4 regions of the Hafnia sp. CBA7124 genome follow, and region 1 is predicted to be linked to each of the others. Evidence: predicted binding sites of a transcription regulator. Region 1 holds the regulator's gene; each other region holds the start of a gene.
What was found. The regulator PurR, encoded in region 1, represses purine synthesis genes. The targets are predictions, from matches to a motif close to CANGCAAACGTTTGCNTG.
Positions count from the first base shown of each region.

Region 1 (4,543 bases):
GTTGCCAACGTGGGGAAGCGCCCAGCGCCTAAACCCAGCGTGGGTAAATATAATCCTATGCTAACCGCGAAACCTAATGCGACGGAAAGCGCCAATGGCTTACTCAATAATGGGATCTTGATGCGCCAGAAACAGGTCCAAGGCGACTTTCCAAGTGATTGTGCGGTATAGATCAGCCGCGGATCGAAAGTCTGCCACGTGCCGCTGAGGCTAAGAAAAAAATACGGAACGATAAACACCATATGAGCAAAGATCACGCTGGGCAGCAGACCAATCACATCCAACCAAGCGGCCATGTGCTGCAAGCCGAAAATTAGGCTGATTTGTGGAGTCAACAGCGGGGCGAGCAGAAACCATGAGTTTGTATTTCTACGCGTATAAAATTGCCATTCCAAAAAACCAACGCACAGAAGTAAACCTAACAGATTCGCCACACTCGCAATGAGCAGACTATTTATGATCGGAGTACTAAGCTGATGAACGCTGGTAAGCCAATAATCATAGCTCCACTGTAGTGGAAAAGAAGACGAGAAAGGCCAACGCCATGCAACCGACCACACGAAGAGTACCGCATAGGCGCCCAGCGTTAACACAATACCCATTGCCCAGAGTGGGGTAAGCGGCATGCGCCACGTGCTGCGCCTTTGTCCATAAGCGTTGCGGCAATATGTTAACCAGCTCTTTTCAGCATATCGCCACGCACCAAAGCTGGCTAATGTGATAACAATAAGTAGCAGCGTACCAGCAGCGGCTAAAGATTGATGCCCCATCGAGGGTTCGCTTATCCATTGCCAAACTAACAACGCCAAGGTTGTGGGCTGCTGTGGCCCCAATAGAATCGCAATATCTACGGTGGATAGGCCAAAGGCGAGCACACAAAACAACGGCAAACGCAGAGCCACAAGTATTTGCGGAACTAATAGCAACCACCAGGCTTTCTCACTGTGGTAACCCAATGCGTTAGCAGCCTGCATCTGGCGAGCGACATCAATTCGACCCGCGATGTTAAACGCCATCAAAAATAAAAAAGGTGTCTCTTTGATCACCAATAAAAGAATTAAGGATAGGGCATAAGGGTCATTGACGATTGGCCAATCTGGCGGGCGCACAAAACCCGTAAATGTTGGGGATATAAGCCTGAGTAGCCAACCTGAGGGGGATAACAGCAGTATGAGACCGGTCGCCAGTGCAATATGCGGCATGGCTAAAATCGCACTCGAAATAGCGCGAGCGGTGCAGCTGGCGCGCTGTATAACCTGACTGCAAAGCGCTAATGCCAACCAAAGTGATATTAACGTCGCGGCGATTGCACTCCATAAGCTCAGGCCAACTGAGCGCATCAAACCTGGCCATTGGAGTAAAAGCGTCCACGGCTGGATGAAGGTGTTGAAAGAGGAAATGTCAGACAGCGGCTGAGTCAGTGCCAAGAGCGCTGCCAATATTGGCAACGCTCCTGCTATGAACAGCCCAACGGGGAACAGCGCTAAAAGAAAAGGGCTGTTCTTCATCACTTAGCGGCGATAGTCCAGATATGGGCCATCGGCAACGGAGCGGCGTTCCACCAGTTTTGGATGCACCTCGATCGTTTGAGAATCTTCACGCTTGCTCACGATACGGTCGAGTAGCATGTCAAAGGCCATTGAGCCCAAACGCTCTTTCGGCTGATGGATGGTGGTCAACGCTGGTGAGAAGTAGCGGGCGTTGCGCACGTTATCATAACCGATCACCGATATATCCTGCGGTACACGCAAGCCCATCTCATCGGCGGCACATATTGCGCCCATCGCCATGATGTCCCCACCCACAAAGACCGCCGTTGGGCGATTTTTTTGCGACAGAATTTGATGCATGGCTTTGTAACCGGATTCTGGCTCGAAATCGCCTTCTACCATCCACTCATCACGAGCGGGAATGTTGGCTTCTTGTAGGGCTTTCAGGAAGCCGCGTAGGCGACCTCCGCCGGTGTTACGAGAAAGCTGACCGGTAATCGCCCCAATATCACGATGACCACGTTCAATTAAATAGCGGCCGGCTAAATAGCCACCTTCGAACGCATTATCCTGAATGGCATCGGTAAAATCACTGCGTTGTGTCCCCCAGTCCATCACCACCATTGGAATATTGCGGTAGTCCTCAAGGGTTTGCAGCAGATTTTCTGGGTATTCAGAACACATCACTAATAATCCATCGACGCGTTTTTGCGCCAGCATCGCTAAATAAGCTTTTTGCTTTTCAGGGTTGTTGTGAGAGTTACATAAAATGAGCGTATAGCCTTGGCTGTAGCAGGCGTTTTCAACGGCCTCAATGACCTCAGCAAAATAGGGCGCCTCGCTGGACGTCGCCAGCAAACCGATCGATTTGGTGTGGTTAACTTTCAGGCTACGGGCGACGGCGCTGGGAGAGTAGTGCAATTCTTTAATTGCTTCCCAAACCGCGGTCTTGGTCTCTTCTGCGACAAAACGCGTCTTATTAATAACGTGAGACACTGTCGTGGTTGAAACGCCCGCGCGTTTTGCCACATCTTTAATCGTTGCCATGAAACAGATGACTCCTAAGCTAATGTAACTATGACATAGCTATTGTGTTAATCGTTTGCTTACGTACATCAAAATACACTGATTACAATCGCATCAAAGAGAGGAATATGCGGATATATCAAGCGCCAGCCTATTCTTTTACGTTATGAAAGCTGATACGTAGCAGTAAACCGTAAATTTTGGCCTATAAAATGCAAAAGGGGAAGTCAAAATTGTGTGTTAACAGAAAGAATAATCGAAAGTTTTACTGCGTGCGATCCCATTTAAGGTATGTGAAAATGATTTCACACACTTTCTGCAAGTGTTTATGTATAATCAAAATTGATCTGATAACGAAATGCGGGAGAAGAAGAAATGGAAACCGATCTGAAATATTCTCTAATGACAACGGTCGCAGCACTGGCTGTGATTGTTATCTTTAGTTTTGTTGCTGCGCTACATTGATTTATCGCTAAGTTTTTTATCGATAGCCATTAACATGGCTAAAACAAAAGGCGGTCAGTTGACCGCCTTTTTCATGTACGTCACTCAGCAAACTTATGCCAAGTTTTTCGCCACGAATTCCCAGTTTACCAGAGCCCAGAAGTTCTCCAGATATTTAGGACGCGCGTTGCGATAGTCGATGTAGTAGGCGTGTTCCCAAACGTCCACGGTCAGCAGTGGTTTGTCACCGTTGGTCAGTGGAGTTGCAGCGTTTGAGGTGTTTACAATCGCCAAAGAACCGTCTGCTTTTTTAACCAGCCAAGTCCAACCAGAACCGAAGTTGCCAATGGCAGATTTAGTCAGTTCTTCTTTGAATGCATCAAATGAACCAAACGCTTTGTTAATGGCTTCAGCCACGGCGCCAGTTGGTGCGTTGCCACCTTTTGGTGACAGGCAATGCCAGTAGAAGGTGTGGTTCCAAACCTGAGCAGCGTTGTTGAAGATACCGCCAGTAGAGGTCTTGATGATCTCTTCCAGTGATTTACCTTCGAACTCAGTGCCTTTGATCAGGTTGTTCAGGTTTACCACATAGGTATTGTGATGCTTACCGTAGTGGTATTCCAAGGTTTCTGCGGAGATGTGCGGTTCGAGTGCGTTTTTTTCGTATGGTAATGCAGGTAATTCAAAAGACATTGCTCTCTCCTATTATTGCTCTATTTTGCAATGAAACAGTTACACGTAAGTGTTTTATGTTTCATGCATCACACCAACGTTAATGTCAGTGAGCGGGTTTTTAAAATTGAAACGATCTTGTTGTGCTCTTGTTATGGGGATCGATTTTAGCAAGTTTTGAATCTAATAACAGGCAAAATTTTTGTTTTTGGTTATCAATTGGCGATTTGTGCACCATTCGTTCAAAACGGCCACAGAACATAAAATAAGGGGAGGGGATAATACAAAGATGGGGTAAATCTAAATGATAGGGATTATCACAAAATGCAATGAATCCCTACCATAAGTCTGTTTAACAATGATCTTCTGCTATTAACGAATCGTTTTTGGCGTCATCACGCGGCGAGCGCCAACGTAGTGTCCTTGCCAATAATCGTTATCTAAATAGCTGATCCGAATTTGTTCGCCGGTGCGAGGTGACTGAATGAATTTTCCCTCACCCATATAAACACCCACATGGTCGGCGGCACCCCGATTATTAATACGGAAGAAGACCAAGTCGCCTTTTTGTAGCTCTGTTTTTTTCACCGGAGCCGCATCACGCAGATGATACATTTCATTGGCGGTACGAGGGATCTTGATGCTCAGTAAATCCTGATAGGCGTAATAAACCAATCCACTGCAATCGAAGCCTGTGCTTGGTGACGCACCACCCCAACGATACGGTTTTCCTACCTGATTCATCAGCTTATTCATCGCCGTTTGCTTAGCATGCTGGTAACGCTTTTTATGCTGAGGACTCAGACGAATGGGTTTGCCATCAACGATTTCAATATTGTTTTGATTCAGCTTGAGCTTGGCTAATTCACCTTTGCTGCTTCTGCCATGGCTATTCAATTCACCGCGCTGGC
Region 1 covers NZ_AP017469.1:2,334,332-2,338,874, reverse strand. The annotation lists gene CPY98_RS10755 (ABC transporter permease) at 1-1,508, opposite strand, end outside; gene purR (HTH-type transcriptional repressor PurR) at 1,512-2,537, opposite strand; gene CPY98_RS21110 (YnhF family membrane protein) at 2,892-2,981, shown strand; gene sodB (superoxide dismutase [Fe]) at 3,075-3,653, opposite strand; gene CPY98_RS10735 (C40 family peptidase) at 4,005-4,543, opposite strand, start outside.

Region 2 (4,543 bases), 630 kb from region 1:
TCGTCCAGAAATGCGCGACAAATTGGCAAGCCTTGTGGCTAAAATGACAGGGCAACCAGAACCTGTCAGCAGTGAAGTCGTTCGCGAAATCCCTGTTGAAGGCGAGACTCAAGACTAAGTCTTTCTCCTCATCTGGTTGTATACCCTCACAATTCGGGTTGCAGAAAGTTGGCTAATGTGTAGATACCTAGGGCATCTAGCGTGATGTACTTTGCGTGATGTATCTAGGGAAAATAGCTTAGCCGATGTGTATGCAGCCTGTCGTCATACGGGTATAGCAGTCTTATATCATAGCCCCATTCGGGGCTTTGTTGACTTCTTGAACCGGTTTGAACGGGACTCATGAACGATCAATGACTATGAACAATCTCCCAATCCCCCAAGCCACCTCGACCTTGAACGAATGGCTGCATTATCTAGAACACCTGCACAGTAAAACGATTGAGCTAGGACTGGATCGCGTCAAACGCGTCGCTGAAAATCTCGACCTGCTCAAACCTGCGCCTACCGTATTTACCGTTGCCGGTACCAATGGCAAAGGCACCACCTGCCGAACCTTAGAATCTATCCTGATAGCCGCCGGCTTTCGTGTGGGCGTATACAGCTCCCCGCATCTGCTGCGCTACACCGAGCGGGTACGCATTCAGGGCGAAGAACTCAGTGAAGCTGACCACTGTCGCTCGTTTGCGACCTTAGAAGCAGGGCGCGGCGATATCTCTCTGACCTATTTCGAATATGGCACGCTTTCGGCCTTGCAGCTGTTTAAACAGTCAGCGCTGGACGTGGTGATCTTGGAAGTCGGCCTCGGTGGTCGTTTAGATGCCACAAACATTGTTGACCCGAGCGTAGCGATGGTGACCAGTATCGCGCTGGACCATACCGACTGGCTGGGGCCAGATCGTGAAAGTATTGGGCGTGAAAAAGCCGGTATTTTCCGTGCCGGTATTCCGGCGATTGTGGGCGAGCCTGATATGCCGCTGACCATTGCTGAGGTTGCCGCAGAAAAGGGTGCGCAGCTTTATCGCCGTGGTCACGACTGGAACTTCAGCGCTACCCAACACGACTGGCAATGGCAGGATGCAGACACCACGTGGTCGCATCTTCCACTACCGAAAGTACCATTGCCTAATGCCGCTACCGCGCTGGCTGCGCTGCGTCATTGTGATCTTAAAGTCGATGAAGCGGCGATTCGCCAAGGGCTTGAAACCGCACAGTTACCTGGCCGATTCCAAATTGTCAGCGAGCAGCCTTTGCTGATTTTGGATGTGGCACATAACCCTCATGCGGCAGGTTATTTAGCGGGCCGTTTGCAGCAGTTGTTAGAACAGCGCCCGGCTACGCAGCCACGGCGCGTACGTGCCGTTGTGGGAATGTTGGAAGATAAAGATATTGCGGGCACGCTGGCATGTTTAAAACCGCTGATCGATGATTGGTACTGTGCGCCGCTGGAAGGGCCGCGTGGTGCACCAGCAGAGCGTTTGGCTGAACATCTGGATGAACCAAACGTGTTTACCGACGTCGAAAGTGCATGGCGAAAAGCGATGCTCGATGCAGCTCCGCAGGATATCGTGATTGTTTGTGGCTCATTCCATACCGTTGCGCATGTTATGGCGGTATTAGAAAAGCATCATTAGAAACGGAGAGAGCGAGTGGCAAGTAAGTTTCAGAATCGACTGGTTGGCACGGTCATTATCGTTGCGCTGGGCGTAATCGTTTTGCCCGGACTGTTAGACGGGCAGAAAAAACATTATCAGGATGAGTTTGCTGCTATTCCGCTGGTGCCAAAGCCAGGTGAGGATGATCCTACTGACGTTATTCCTCCGGTAACTCAGCCGCTGAGTGAAACGCCTCAGATACCGCAGGAAGGCGCGAATGCTCAGACGCCGATGGATAATGGCAATGTGCCGACTCAAGACCGTGAAGGCGCAAGCACGGCGGTTTCGCCTAATACCCACCAAGGGCGTGGAGATATGGTTGAGCTGAAGCCGGTTGAAAGTAAACCGGTGGAAAATAAACCTGTTGAACAGCCAAAACCGGTGAAGAAACCTGTTGAGAAGCCAAAGCCAGTCGAACCGCCGAAAATGGTAGAAGCGAAGCCTAAACCGGTCGAGAAACCCGTTGAACAGCCGAAGCCGGTTGAGCAACCAAAACCGGTCGAACAGCCTAAGCCAGTAGAGCAAGCCAAGCCAGCTGCGGTGCCGGAGGAAAAAGCACCGGCGGGACAAGCATATGTGGTACAGCTGGGGGCATTACGTAATGCGTCTAAAGCGAGCGAGATTGTGGCTAAGCTGCGGTTGTCTGGTTACCGTGCTTATACGGTGCCGGCGTCGCCGGTTCAGGGCGAAATCACTCGTCTGTTTGTAGGGCCAGATGCCTCTAAACAAAAACTACAGTCTGCTTTACCTGAACTTAATAGCATTAGTGGCTTGAATGGTCAGGTGCGCAGCTATAGCGGCAAATAGCGGTTAATAGGCGTTCAGAACGTCAATTCATCTAAACAATGAATTGTGTTCGATTTTACAGCAGCTTTGTTCCCAGCAATGAGAGCAGGGCTGTTGTTCTATTTGGATTGATACATTTGGGCGTTGGTTTAGCCGAGGATACTGGCTGAATCTGTGTCAAATTTTTATGAGAATAAAATTTGCGAACAGGAAGGGAAATCCTCTACGCAAACGTTTTCTTTTTCTGTTAGAATTCGCCGCGAACTGGATGCCGAGGCAATTCTTGAATTGGAATAGTCATGGTTTGGATTGATTGGGTCATTATTGGCATCATCGGATTTTCGGCGTTAGTGAGCCTGATCCGAGGATTTGTGCGAGAAGCGTTGTCACTGGTTACGTGGGGGGCAGCATTCTTTGTCGCCAGCCATTTCTACACCTATCTCGCTGTCTACTTCACTCGTTTCGAAGATGCGCTGGTGCGTAACGGCATCGCGATTGCAATCCTATTCGTTGCAACGTTGATTGTCGGCGCCATTGTTAACTATGTGATTGGTTCGCTGGTAGAGCGAACCGGATTGAGCGGAACCGACCGCGTGCTGGGCATCTGTTTTGGTGCGCTGCGTGGGGTGCTGATTGTTTCAGCGATTCTGTTCTTTTTGGATACCTTTACCTCGATGGCACAAAGTGCTGACTGGAAACAGTCACAGCTCATCCCACAGTTCAGTTATATCATCAGGTGGTTCTTTGACTACCTGCAGAGCACGTCGAGTTTCATACCGGAGCATTTGCCTTCTATTCCGCTCCCGCTCCGGTAACGCTGATGAGGAAATGACAACATGTGCGGTATTGTCGGTATCGCCGGTTTTACACCGGTAAACCAGTCGATTTATGATGCGTTAATGGTGCTTCAGCACCGTGGACAAGATGCCGCAGGCATTGTCACTATTGATGCCAATAATGGCTTCCGTTTGCGTAAGGCGAACGGTTTGGTGAAAGATGTTTTTGAAGCACGGCATATGTTACGCCTGCAGGGCAATATGGGTATCGGCCACGTGCGTTATCCAACGGCAGGCAGCTCCAGCGCATCCGAGGCGCAGCCGTTTTATGTCAACTCCCCATTCGGTATTACTTTGGCGCACAATGGTAATCTGACCAACGCGCACGAACTTAAGCAGAAACTGTTTGAGCGTGCGCGTCGCCACGTCAATACCACGTCTGATTCTGAAATTCTGCTGAATATCTTTGCTCACGAGCTGGATCGTTTTGACCACTATCCGCTGGAGTCCGATAACGTGTTTGCTGCCGTGGCGGCGACGCACCAGCAGATCCGCGGAGCTTACGCCTGCGTGCTGATGATCATCGGTCACGGTATGGTTGCTTTCCGCGATCCTAACGGCATTCGTCCCTTGGTGATTGGTAAGCGTGATTTAGAAGATGGCCGTGTTGAGTACATGGTGGCTTCTGAGAGCGTAGCTTTGGATACCTTGGGCTTTGAGTTCATCCGTGACGTGGCGCCGGGTGAAGCGATTTATGTCACTGAAAAAGGGCAGCTGTTTACCCGCCAGTGTGCAGATAATCCGAAGAGTAATCCCTGCCTGTTTGAGTACGTTTATTTTGCTCGCCCAGACTCCTTTATCGACAAAATTTCTGTCTACAGCGCTCGTGTGCGCATGGGGCAGAAATTAGGCGCGAAAATCGCCCGTGAGTGGGAAGATCTGGACATCGACGTGGTGATTCCCATTCCTGAAACGTCGTGTGATATCGCGTTGGAGATTGCACGTATTCTGGATAAGCCATATCGCCAAGGGTTTGTAAAAAACCGCTACGTAGGGCGTACGTTTATCATGCCGGGTCAGCAGGAGCGCCGCAAATCTGTGCGCCGCAAACTGAATGCGAACCGCGCAGAGTTCCGTGATAAAAACGTGCTTTTGGTTGATGACTCGATCGTGCGCGGCACCACATCACAGCAAATTATGGAAATGGCGCGTGAAGCAGGGGCGAAAAAAGTTTATTTAGCTTCTGCTGCACCTGAAATCCGTTTCCCTAACGTGTACGGCATTGATATGCCAAATGCGAATGAGCTGATTGCGCATGGCCGCGAA
Region 2 covers NZ_AP017469.1:2,965,194-2,969,736, reverse strand. The annotation lists gene accD (acetyl-CoA carboxylase, carboxyltransferase subunit beta) at 1-118, shown strand, start outside; gene folC (bifunctional tetrahydrofolate synthase/dihydrofolate synthase) at 360-1,634, shown strand; gene dedD (cell division protein DedD) at 1,650-2,462, shown strand; gene cvpA (colicin V production protein) at 2,741-3,256, shown strand; gene purF (amidophosphoribosyltransferase) at 3,278-4,543, shown strand, end outside.
Region 2: the regulator PurR is predicted to act here: its motif matches at 2,666-2,683, upstream of cvpA (colicin V production protein).

Region 3 (4,543 bases), 1.2 Mb from region 1:
GGTATTTATACCGTGATGGATAATGAACTTACCGCCGAGCAATGCGTTGCACGTGCTGACGAGGCAATGTATCAAGCCAAGCAAGAGGGGCGCGATCGTGTGGTTATCTATTCTGCGCGCACTACACAAATAATGAGACGTGAGAATTCAGTGCCATTAAGGGTAATATATACTTAGTTCATCGCATGAAGTAAAAACGGAGCCTCTGGGCTCCGTTTTTGATGACCAGAATTAGGCGAGAAGTTTTTGCTGCGCCCAACGTAGTCCACTGTGATATTCCGCCGATAGCTGAGGCGTAAGATCATTTAACGCAGCGGCGAGAAGTGAAGCGTTAACGTCATTCAAATTGAGATGGCCGACCTTGCGCCCTGGACGTACTTCTTTATCGTACCAATGAAGATGTACTAACGGTTGCGCCATCCACTCATAGTTCAAGTCGGTGCCAATCAAATTAACCATGACTGACGGTGTACTGACTACAGGTGTTGGGAGTGGCAAATCCAGAATAGCGCGTAGGTGCAATTCAAACTGGCTTATCGATGCACCATTCTGCGTCCAGTGGCCGCTGTTATGAACGCGCGGCGCAAGCTCGTTAATCAGTAAACCGTCATCCACCACGAAGCACTCCATCGCCATCACGCCGACGTAACCAAGTTCATTCATGATAGCGCTGAGCATCTGCTCTGCTTGCTGCTGGAGCTGGGTATTTGGTTGAGGAAGGGCGACACTAGTTCGCAGAATGCCATCTTCATGTAGGTTGTGTGCTAACGGATAGAATACACAACGGCCATCATAGGCTCGTGCGCCCACTAATGACACTTCGCCTGAAAAGTTGATGCCTTGTTCAACGATACATTCACCGTAAGCATCTGTCGGTAATTCAGACTCATCACCGGGGCGAATTCGCCATTGACCACGACCGTCGTAGCCGCCGGTACGGCGCTTCACTATCGCGAATTGGCCAATATTGGCAAATACTTCCGGCCATTCGCGTGCTGAGGCTAATAGCTGCCACGGTGCGGTGGCTAAGTTCAGCTCATCCAGCAGCTGCTTTTGCGTTAAACGATCGGCTAGACGTGGAAAAATATCGCGGTTAACAAAACCATTGTGGCGAGCTAATTCTCGGGTCAGCGGGGTTTCTGGCCAGCGTTCAATTTCGGCCGTTATAACACCCTGCTGCCAAGGAACGGCTTCAGGATCAACGTCGAGTCCGACAGGAAAAACGGTGATCCCCAGCGGTTCACCCGCCTGACGTAGCATGCGACCAAGTTGGCCATTTCCTAAAACACAAACGGGCTTCATGCTTCCTCCCGTGGATCGGGATGCGCCAGCACTTCATCTGTTTGCGCCTGACGCCATGCAGCCATGCGACGCGCGAGCATCGGATCATGTAGCGCTAAAATTTGTGCAGCCAATAATCCTGCGTTTGCAGCGCCGGCTTTGCCAATAGCCAATGTCCCAACAGGAATACCGCGGGGCATTTGCACGATGGAATAGAGGCTGTCTACGCCGCTAAGCGCTGCGCTTTGCACGGGTACGCCGAGTACAGGAACTAATGTCTTGGCCGCCAGCATGCCAGGCAGATGAGCTGCGCCACCGGCACCGGCGATAATAACGTCAAACCCCCGTTCGCTGGCCTGTTCGGCAAAGCTAAAGAGTTTGTCAGGAGTTCGATGAGCGGAAACCACTTCTACATGGAACTTAACATCAAGCTGGGTCAAAACTTCGGCGGCAAACTGCATGGTGGCCCAATCGCTTTTGGAACCCATCACGATGGCAATTTTTGCCTCGGATAGGTTAGCCGGAACAACATTGGCTGACATTGATGGCAAGCTCCTGTTTAACGAACTAACTTTGGTAACTCAGCACCGCTGAGCAAGTAAAGAGGCGCGAAGTATATCACGTGTTTATAGTGACGAAAACGGTTGCGTGGCGTCGTCGGCGGTGAGTTTTGGCATCGTTCATGGCATTAAGAGCATCAACATTAAGTACGTAATGCTGTCTTTTTTGTATTGATTATAATCCTGAGGTATATTGTTATAATGGCTTGATTGAGTTTTAGTGGATAATAATACGGAGATATTGAACAGATTGTTAATCTTGTTTTAATTGGCTAGCTAGCCAAACAACAGTGTTATTTATTAATTTTAAGATATATAAGAATTCGATCTATAATAATGATGCTATATGTTTCATTAATAATGTGGCTGTAATTTGTAACGATTAGTTTAATTCATTGAATGTCTGTTTGTATAATGATATATATATCAATAAGTAAATTAAATTAACATGACAAATATAACCTAAGCTTAATAGCGGTTAGAGAACAGGATGTTCGCTATGTTAGAAAGAGAGAAAATATCATTTCTGGGTAAGGGCCATTTTTTGAGCGTGGCTTCCTTTTTATTATTGTTTTGTTTATTCGCTTTTTTTATCCGTTTTGGCGCTCATCGGGTTGATGTTCTACGATCCTTTTTCCCCGTTTCTACTGCTATTGTCTTTGTTTTACATCTGTTTTTAACTATTATTATATTGATACGATTTCATTTTAAAAATACACATTTGCATCTACTTACGATAGCAAGCGCTTATGGATTATCGAGTTTATTTCTTGCTAATAGTCTTTTTATATATCCAGGTGTTTTAATATCAGAATCTAATATTAATGAAAGCGCAAATGCTTTAGCCGTTGATTTCGTTATTCGTAGTTTTTCAATGGCGGTATTGTTTTTACTCTCTGTGCTTTTCTATATAAAAGGGAGATGTAATTACGTTAATAAGAGTAATGTGATAACGAGCTGTGCTGCAGTTATATTGATAGCAATTGGCTTTGCTGTTGTTATTATAAACCATAACAACATCTTACAGTTGCCGATAATTGAAACAGATGAACTTAACTATCGCCGCCTGTGGAGTTCTCATATTGGTAGCGCCTTAATCATTATTTGGGTAATAACGACATTCACAGTAGTTTTCTTTACTAAATTAGTTAATGGGTTCTGGTTCAGCCTGAGTCTCAGTTGTTTGGCTTTCCTTGGTAGCATCTTGCTAATGTGGCGCAGCGAATACGTTACCTCATTGGCTTGGTATGGTTCTCATTTGTTTGAGGTACTGGCTACGCTGTTTGTTGTTCTGGCGTTCATTTATGACATCTACAAGCTTTATCAAAAAGGGTTGGAAGATTATCTTGAATCCTATGAGAATTCTATCCGTGACTCTCTTACTCATTTATATGATCGGCGTTATTTCGACAATAAATTAGCTAGCCGAATTAAAAGAGCGTCGAAAGAATCACCGATTTCACTGTTTTTTATTGATATTGACCACTTTAAAAGTATTAACGATGGCTATGGTCACCCCGTTGGCGATAAAGTAATTCGGCGTGTTGCTGATACGATGGTGGCATCGGTGCGTAAAACGGATGTGGTCGCGCGCTATGGTGGCGAGGAGTTTGCCATTATTCTCAAAGGGTTAAACTCAAAGTTAGCGTCAAAAATTGCTGAGAATATCCGCAATCGTGTGTCAAAAGAGGTCCACGTGCATGCGGGGCCGGAAAAAGTTACCGTTAGCGTTGGCGTGTACACCATAACCGATCATCACCTCAGCGTAGATGAGAGCATATCTCGAGCCGATTCAGCTATGTATCAAGCTAAAAAAAGCGGGCGAGATCGTGTGGTGGTTTACTCTCATCCTGCTTCTGAGTTTGAGCACACAACTGCTTAACCTCCCTGTTAAGCATCAGGTATTCCACGTTTTCTCATCCGCTGGTGGGTTCATTCCTTCTCTCGTTCGATATAAGACTGATTTATACTGTATGGACTGGTAATATATCGCCAGATTGCTCTGGGCTAAAAATGCCTAGGGTGCAGGGTATTTGGGCGGTATGCACCATTGTTAGCTTTATCAGTTCACACTTCATCAGAGTAAAAAGAAAACATGTCTGTCAAAATTTTGGCCTCCTCCATTACGAGCTTAGATTCATTTAGCCGCGATCCAGCGACGGCATTAAAATCCGGCGATCGCGGAGTAATGACTGTGCTCGATAACAACATGCCAATTTTTTACGCCGTGACGCCTGAGAGAATGGCTGAGCTGTTGGCCATTGAGGAAGCGGCTGGCCGCGCAAATTCAGATGTCACTCTTGAAGAATCTCTGTTTAATGATGATTTTAGCCATGACGTTGCCGCGCCTGTCGCACAGAATATTCCAACGCCGTTAGGCAAATTTGTGATGTACGCTGGATGGCAGCCCGACGCTGACTTTTTGCGCATGGCGGCAATGTGGGGGTGCATTTTGACCTCACCGGTGACTCCAACCGAATTGGCCTCCTTTGTTGCCTATTGGCAGGCGGAGGGGAAAGCCTTCCATCATGTGCAATGGCAGCAGAAACTCGCACGCAGCGTGCAGCAAAATCGCATGAGCAACGGTGGTCAGCCAAAACGCGATATCAATGACATAGGCGAACAAGATTATTCCATCCCTAAAGGTTTCAGAGGTTAATGATGAAAGACGCCGCTAGCATGAACCTGATGCAGAGATTGAA
Region 3 covers NZ_AP017469.1:1,093,520-1,098,062, forward strand. The annotation lists gene CPY98_RS05075 (GGDEF domain-containing protein) at 1-177, shown strand, start outside; gene purK (5-(carboxyamino)imidazole ribonucleotide synthase) at 232-1,302, opposite strand; gene purE (5-(carboxyamino)imidazole ribonucleotide mutase) at 1,299-1,823, opposite strand; gene CPY98_RS05090 (GGDEF domain-containing protein) at 2,341-3,723, shown strand; gene dnaT (primosomal protein DnaT) at 3,937-4,500, shown strand; gene dnaC (DNA replication protein DnaC) at 4,521-4,543, shown strand, end outside.
Region 3: the regulator PurR is predicted to act here: its motif matches at 1,915-1,932, upstream of purE (5-(carboxyamino)imidazole ribonucleotide mutase).

Region 4 (4,543 bases), 2.3 Mb from region 1:
TTTGATTGAGAGCCTAGCTTACCGCTTTGGTCAGTTAAGCCAGCCGGCAGCGTAAAGGTCACTTTTCCATTGAGCAGGCTAATGTTCTCTCCGGCAGGTACGCTAGCTTCTACCGACGTAGATCCTTTGGCCGCAGAGGTGGTGTTATCAGTTGACTGGCCATCACACGCGGCAAGTCCTGCCACGAGCAACCCCACTCCCATAAACTTCACTAAATTACGCATGGTAATTCCTTCTATTGTCCTAACGTCTCGATTGACCAATAAACGTATCGCACCTTATCGGTGCACTAAATGCAAGTAACATATTGTAGCTTCGCTACTTATCATTGGTTCCGTGCGTCAGACACTTCACCAGTCGGACTCGGTTATCGGCTATGTTGTCAGCTACTTCTAGCTCAGATAACTGGTAGCCATTTTTTATGAGCATTATCAGCATAGCTGGAAAACAGTTTCTGGTTTTCACTTCAATACGCTGATACCCATGATTTAAAGCCCAATCTTCCTGTGTATGCAATAGGACTTGGGCTATTCCGTCGCGGCGAGAGTGAGGAAGTACACCACCTAACCAACTATAGAAAGTGGTGTCACTAAGCGCATAACCCAACTTAAAACCAACAGGTTTTTCATTTTTATAGGCGACCAATATACAAGTTTCTTTATTATTCAGTCGGTTAATTAAATCTTGCAGGCTATGTAACACGGAGAATTCGGGCAGTAAGTTATAAAGATGGTGAACATCTTCAACGGTGGCGTATTTGACGTTAATTGCGGGCATGACATCCTCCGAAGCTCAGGGACATCAGCATATACGATACCGAGAAAAAGCGCTTCTCGGCATCGCGATACGTTTTTTAATTCAGCTGTGGATGCGGATCTTGGCGATTAGCTGAGAGATACTTCAGAACCACGTTGAGCATAACGCCGTACATTGGCAGGAAGAAAATCAGGCTGATCAGCAATTTAAACGTGTAGTCTACCAGCGCGATCTCAACCCAGTTCGCGGCCATGAAGGGGTCTGTGCTGTGGTAAAACGCGATAAAGAAGAACGCCAAGGTATCGCTGATATTACCAAACAGCGTTGAAGCCGTCGGAGCTACCCACCACGCGCTACGCTGACGCAGGCGGTTAAAGACATGCACGTCAAGGATCTGCCCAAGAACATAGGCCATGAAACTTGCGGTCGCGATACGCGCCACCATCACATTAAACTCGCCCAACGCGGCAAAACCCTGCCACTCGCCCTGAAAGAACAGCGCTGAAATACAATATGAAATCAGCAGCGCAGGCGCCATAACTGCCAGAATAATTCGACGAGCCAAAGGCGCGCCAAACACACGGACGGTGAGGTCTGTTGCCAAGAAAATAAACGGGAAAGTAAATGCGCCCCACGTGGTGTGAAAACCGAAAATCGAGATCGGTAACTGCACCAAGTAGTTACTGGACGTAATAATCAGAACGTGAAAAACAGAAAGCCAGCAAAGGGCTTTCATCCGCTGTTGCGGAGTAAAATCAAACATATTTTGGCCTTTTTGGAGATTGGGGTGAGGGAACCCAATAAAAAATGTGTGTATCTGAGATGCGGCACGGATGATACCGCGATAATTTCCACATGCAATGGTTAATTTTAACGCAAACGTTCACGTCCCTTGCAGACTATTTTCCAGCAGGTAAACTAGGGGCGTTTTAAACTTCACTCAGCCGTAGCCCTTCGCCAGTACGATTGCGCAAATCGGCCTTCAGAGAAAAACCATGACCGACCTTTTCGCTAATCCCGATAAAACGCTGGATGCACTTGGGCTTCGCTGCCCTGAGCCTGTGATGATGGTGCGTAAAACCGTGCGCCATATGGATGATGGACAAACGCTGCTGATTATCGCGGATGATCCAGCAACCACCCGTGATATTCCGGGTTTCTGTCGTTTTATGGATCATCAACTGATCGCGCAAGAAACCGAGCAAGCACCCTATCGCTATTTGTTACGCAAAGGGACTCCCGCCTAATTAACGCAACGTGGAGCCCCGCACGATAAGCTCGCCCGGATATTTTTGCTCAACGGTAGGCTGTTCGTCGCCTTGAATGCGGTTCACTAATAGCTCAAGCGCAGCGTAGCCGATCTGATAGGTCGGCTGCTTAAGCGTGGTAATCCCCGCCCCTGCCAGCTCCGCCCACTCCAGTTCATCAAAGCCAAGCAAACCAATATCGCTGCCCCAATTAAGGCCTAAACGACGCAGGGAGCGAGCCACCTGAAGGGTTAGTGCACCGTTGGCAGACATTACGGCTTTACGCATACCACGATGCTGATGACAAAACTGGCTCAATGCCTGATCCAGAAGTTCACCTTTGTTAAGCACAACTTCGGCATGGCAGGCGATCAGCTCAGGGCATTCTGCCATCGTGTTTTGAAAAGCATGCAAACGCTCAAGCCGAGTATTAACCAACCCCAGTGGTTCACTTAAAAACATCACCGCTTCAAAACCCTGCTCAATTAAATGCCGAGTCGCTTCTGTGGCAGCGCGATGATTGTCTAATCCCACCATATCGCAGGAGAAGTCGGGTATTTTTCGATCAATCAGCACCATTGGCAGCAAAGACTGTTGTAGCTTGGATAACGCCTCTTCACGCATCCCCACCGCATTAACTACTAAACCCTCAACGCGATAGCTACTTAACAGCTCAAGGTAGTGCTGCTCCTGATTGATTTCGTTGTTGGTGTTACACACCAGCAACGTAAAACCTTGCACACGGCAGGCTTCTTCTACGCCGCGCAAAACATCTACAGAATAGGGATTGGTGATATCAGCGATAATCATGCCGATAAGGCGAGTTTGCCCGCCTTTTAAGCTGCGAGCCATCTGACTTGGGCGGTAATTAAGGCGTTGTATGGCTTGTTCGATGCGCTGTTTGAGATCGTCGGACAGCAGGTGTTGTTCGCCATTTAAATAGCGCGAAACGCTCGTTTTACCGGTTTTAGCGGCCTTAGCGACATCACTGATGGTGGCGCGGATTCCCTGACTGCTCACGACGTGTTCCTCTGAAATTCAACGGATAGGCAAATTTAGCATAACCACAGGGGAACTGATGAGATAAGGTTGAGGAAATAGCCTCCTCAGGCAAAGCAGGAGGCTAAAAGAAGAGATGAATTACATCGGGCTTAGTGTAATTTCAACACGACGGTTCTGAGCTTTGCCTTCTGTCGTGCTATTTGACGCGATTGGGTTTGCTGGGCCCATGCCCTGAGTACGAACGCGGCTGGCTTCAACGCCCTGAACAATCAGAGAACTTGCGACGCTGTCGGCACGCTGCTGAGAAAGACGCATATTCAGATCTTGGCTACCGGTACTATCGGTGTAGCCCACCACGTTAACCGCGGTCTTAGGATACTCTTTTAAAACCATTGCCACGCCGGTCAGGGTATTGGCACCGGCTGGTTTCAAGGTGCTGCTGCTGGAGTCGAAGGTGACATTATTTGGCATATTCAGCACAATGTTGTCGCCTTGACGCGTTACGCTCACGCCGGTACCACGCATTTTGTCACGCAGTTTTGACTCTTGAACGTCCATATAGTAACCGGCACCACCGCCTAACGCCGCGCCAGCTGCCGCACCAATTAGAGCGCCTTTGCCGCGATCGTGCTTAGAAGAGGACAGAACCCCCACGCCAGCACCAACCAGCGCACCTAAACCTGCGCCCACACCCGATTTCCCCGCTTCGGATTCACCGGTATAAGGGTTAGTTGTACAACCAGACAGCAGCAGCGCAGCGCATACTGCGCCAGCAATACAGAAACGGCTTTTACTCATTATGGAACCTCATCTTGCACAGAGCGTAATCGCTCAAGATATTTGCTGTAACAGGCCAGTAATCCACTGACCCAAAAAAAATCGTGCCCAAAACCGTGAATCGGGATCTACGGCGGTGGCATTTCAGCAAATTCCCATTAAAAAATAATGGTCACAATTCCTAAAATTCCAATAAATTAGACAAATACGCGCCAAATAGCAGGATTTGTTTAATCTTCAAGCCAAGCGCCAGGGGTTTTCTCCCACAACATTATTGCCGTTTGGTGCTGGGTGTCCTCATTGAACTGGGTATCTTGAGTCTGAAACCCCTCATGCTGATAAAAACGTAGTGCGCGGTGATTCTCCAGATACACCTCGAGCATCAGCTGTGGAAAAATCATCTTCACATGCATCATCAGCAACTGCCCAACACCTTTGCCGTGATAGCGTTTATCCACGAATAAAGCGCCAATAAACTGCTGCTCAAGCACGCTGATAAACCCTATGATTTCACCCTTATCTTCTGCCACCCACGTCAGCGCATTCGGTAAATAGGTATCACGCACCACGACTTCGCTTTCACGCCAATACTGCGCAGAAATAAACGGGTGCGCCTCGGTAGTGCTAACCAGCCACAACGCCATAATAGCCGGCATATCTTGTTTCACAGCAGGGCGGATCATGGCTTAGTGCTTCCCACAAAAGCAGGTTTTGACATGATCGTTCACCATGCCGCTGGCTTGCATAAAGGCATAACAGAT
Region 4 covers NZ_AP017469.1:29,616-34,158, reverse strand. The annotation lists gene CPY98_RS00170 (DcrB family lipoprotein) at 1-224, opposite strand, end outside; gene CPY98_RS00165 (GNAT family N-acetyltransferase) at 319-777, opposite strand; gene CPY98_RS00160 (7-cyano-7-deazaguanine/7-aminomethyl-7-deazaguanine transporter) at 854-1,519, opposite strand; gene tusA (sulfurtransferase TusA) at 1,752-2,003, shown strand; gene CPY98_RS00150 (LacI family DNA-binding transcriptional regulator) at 2,004-3,023, opposite strand; gene CPY98_RS00145 (OmpA family lipoprotein) at 3,144-3,803, opposite strand; gene CPY98_RS00140 (N-acetyltransferase) at 4,013-4,465, opposite strand; gene CPY98_RS00135 (DNA-3-methyladenine glycosylase I) at 4,469-4,543, opposite strand, start outside.
Region 4: the regulator PurR is predicted to act here: its motif matches at 1,629-1,646, upstream of tusA (sulfurtransferase TusA).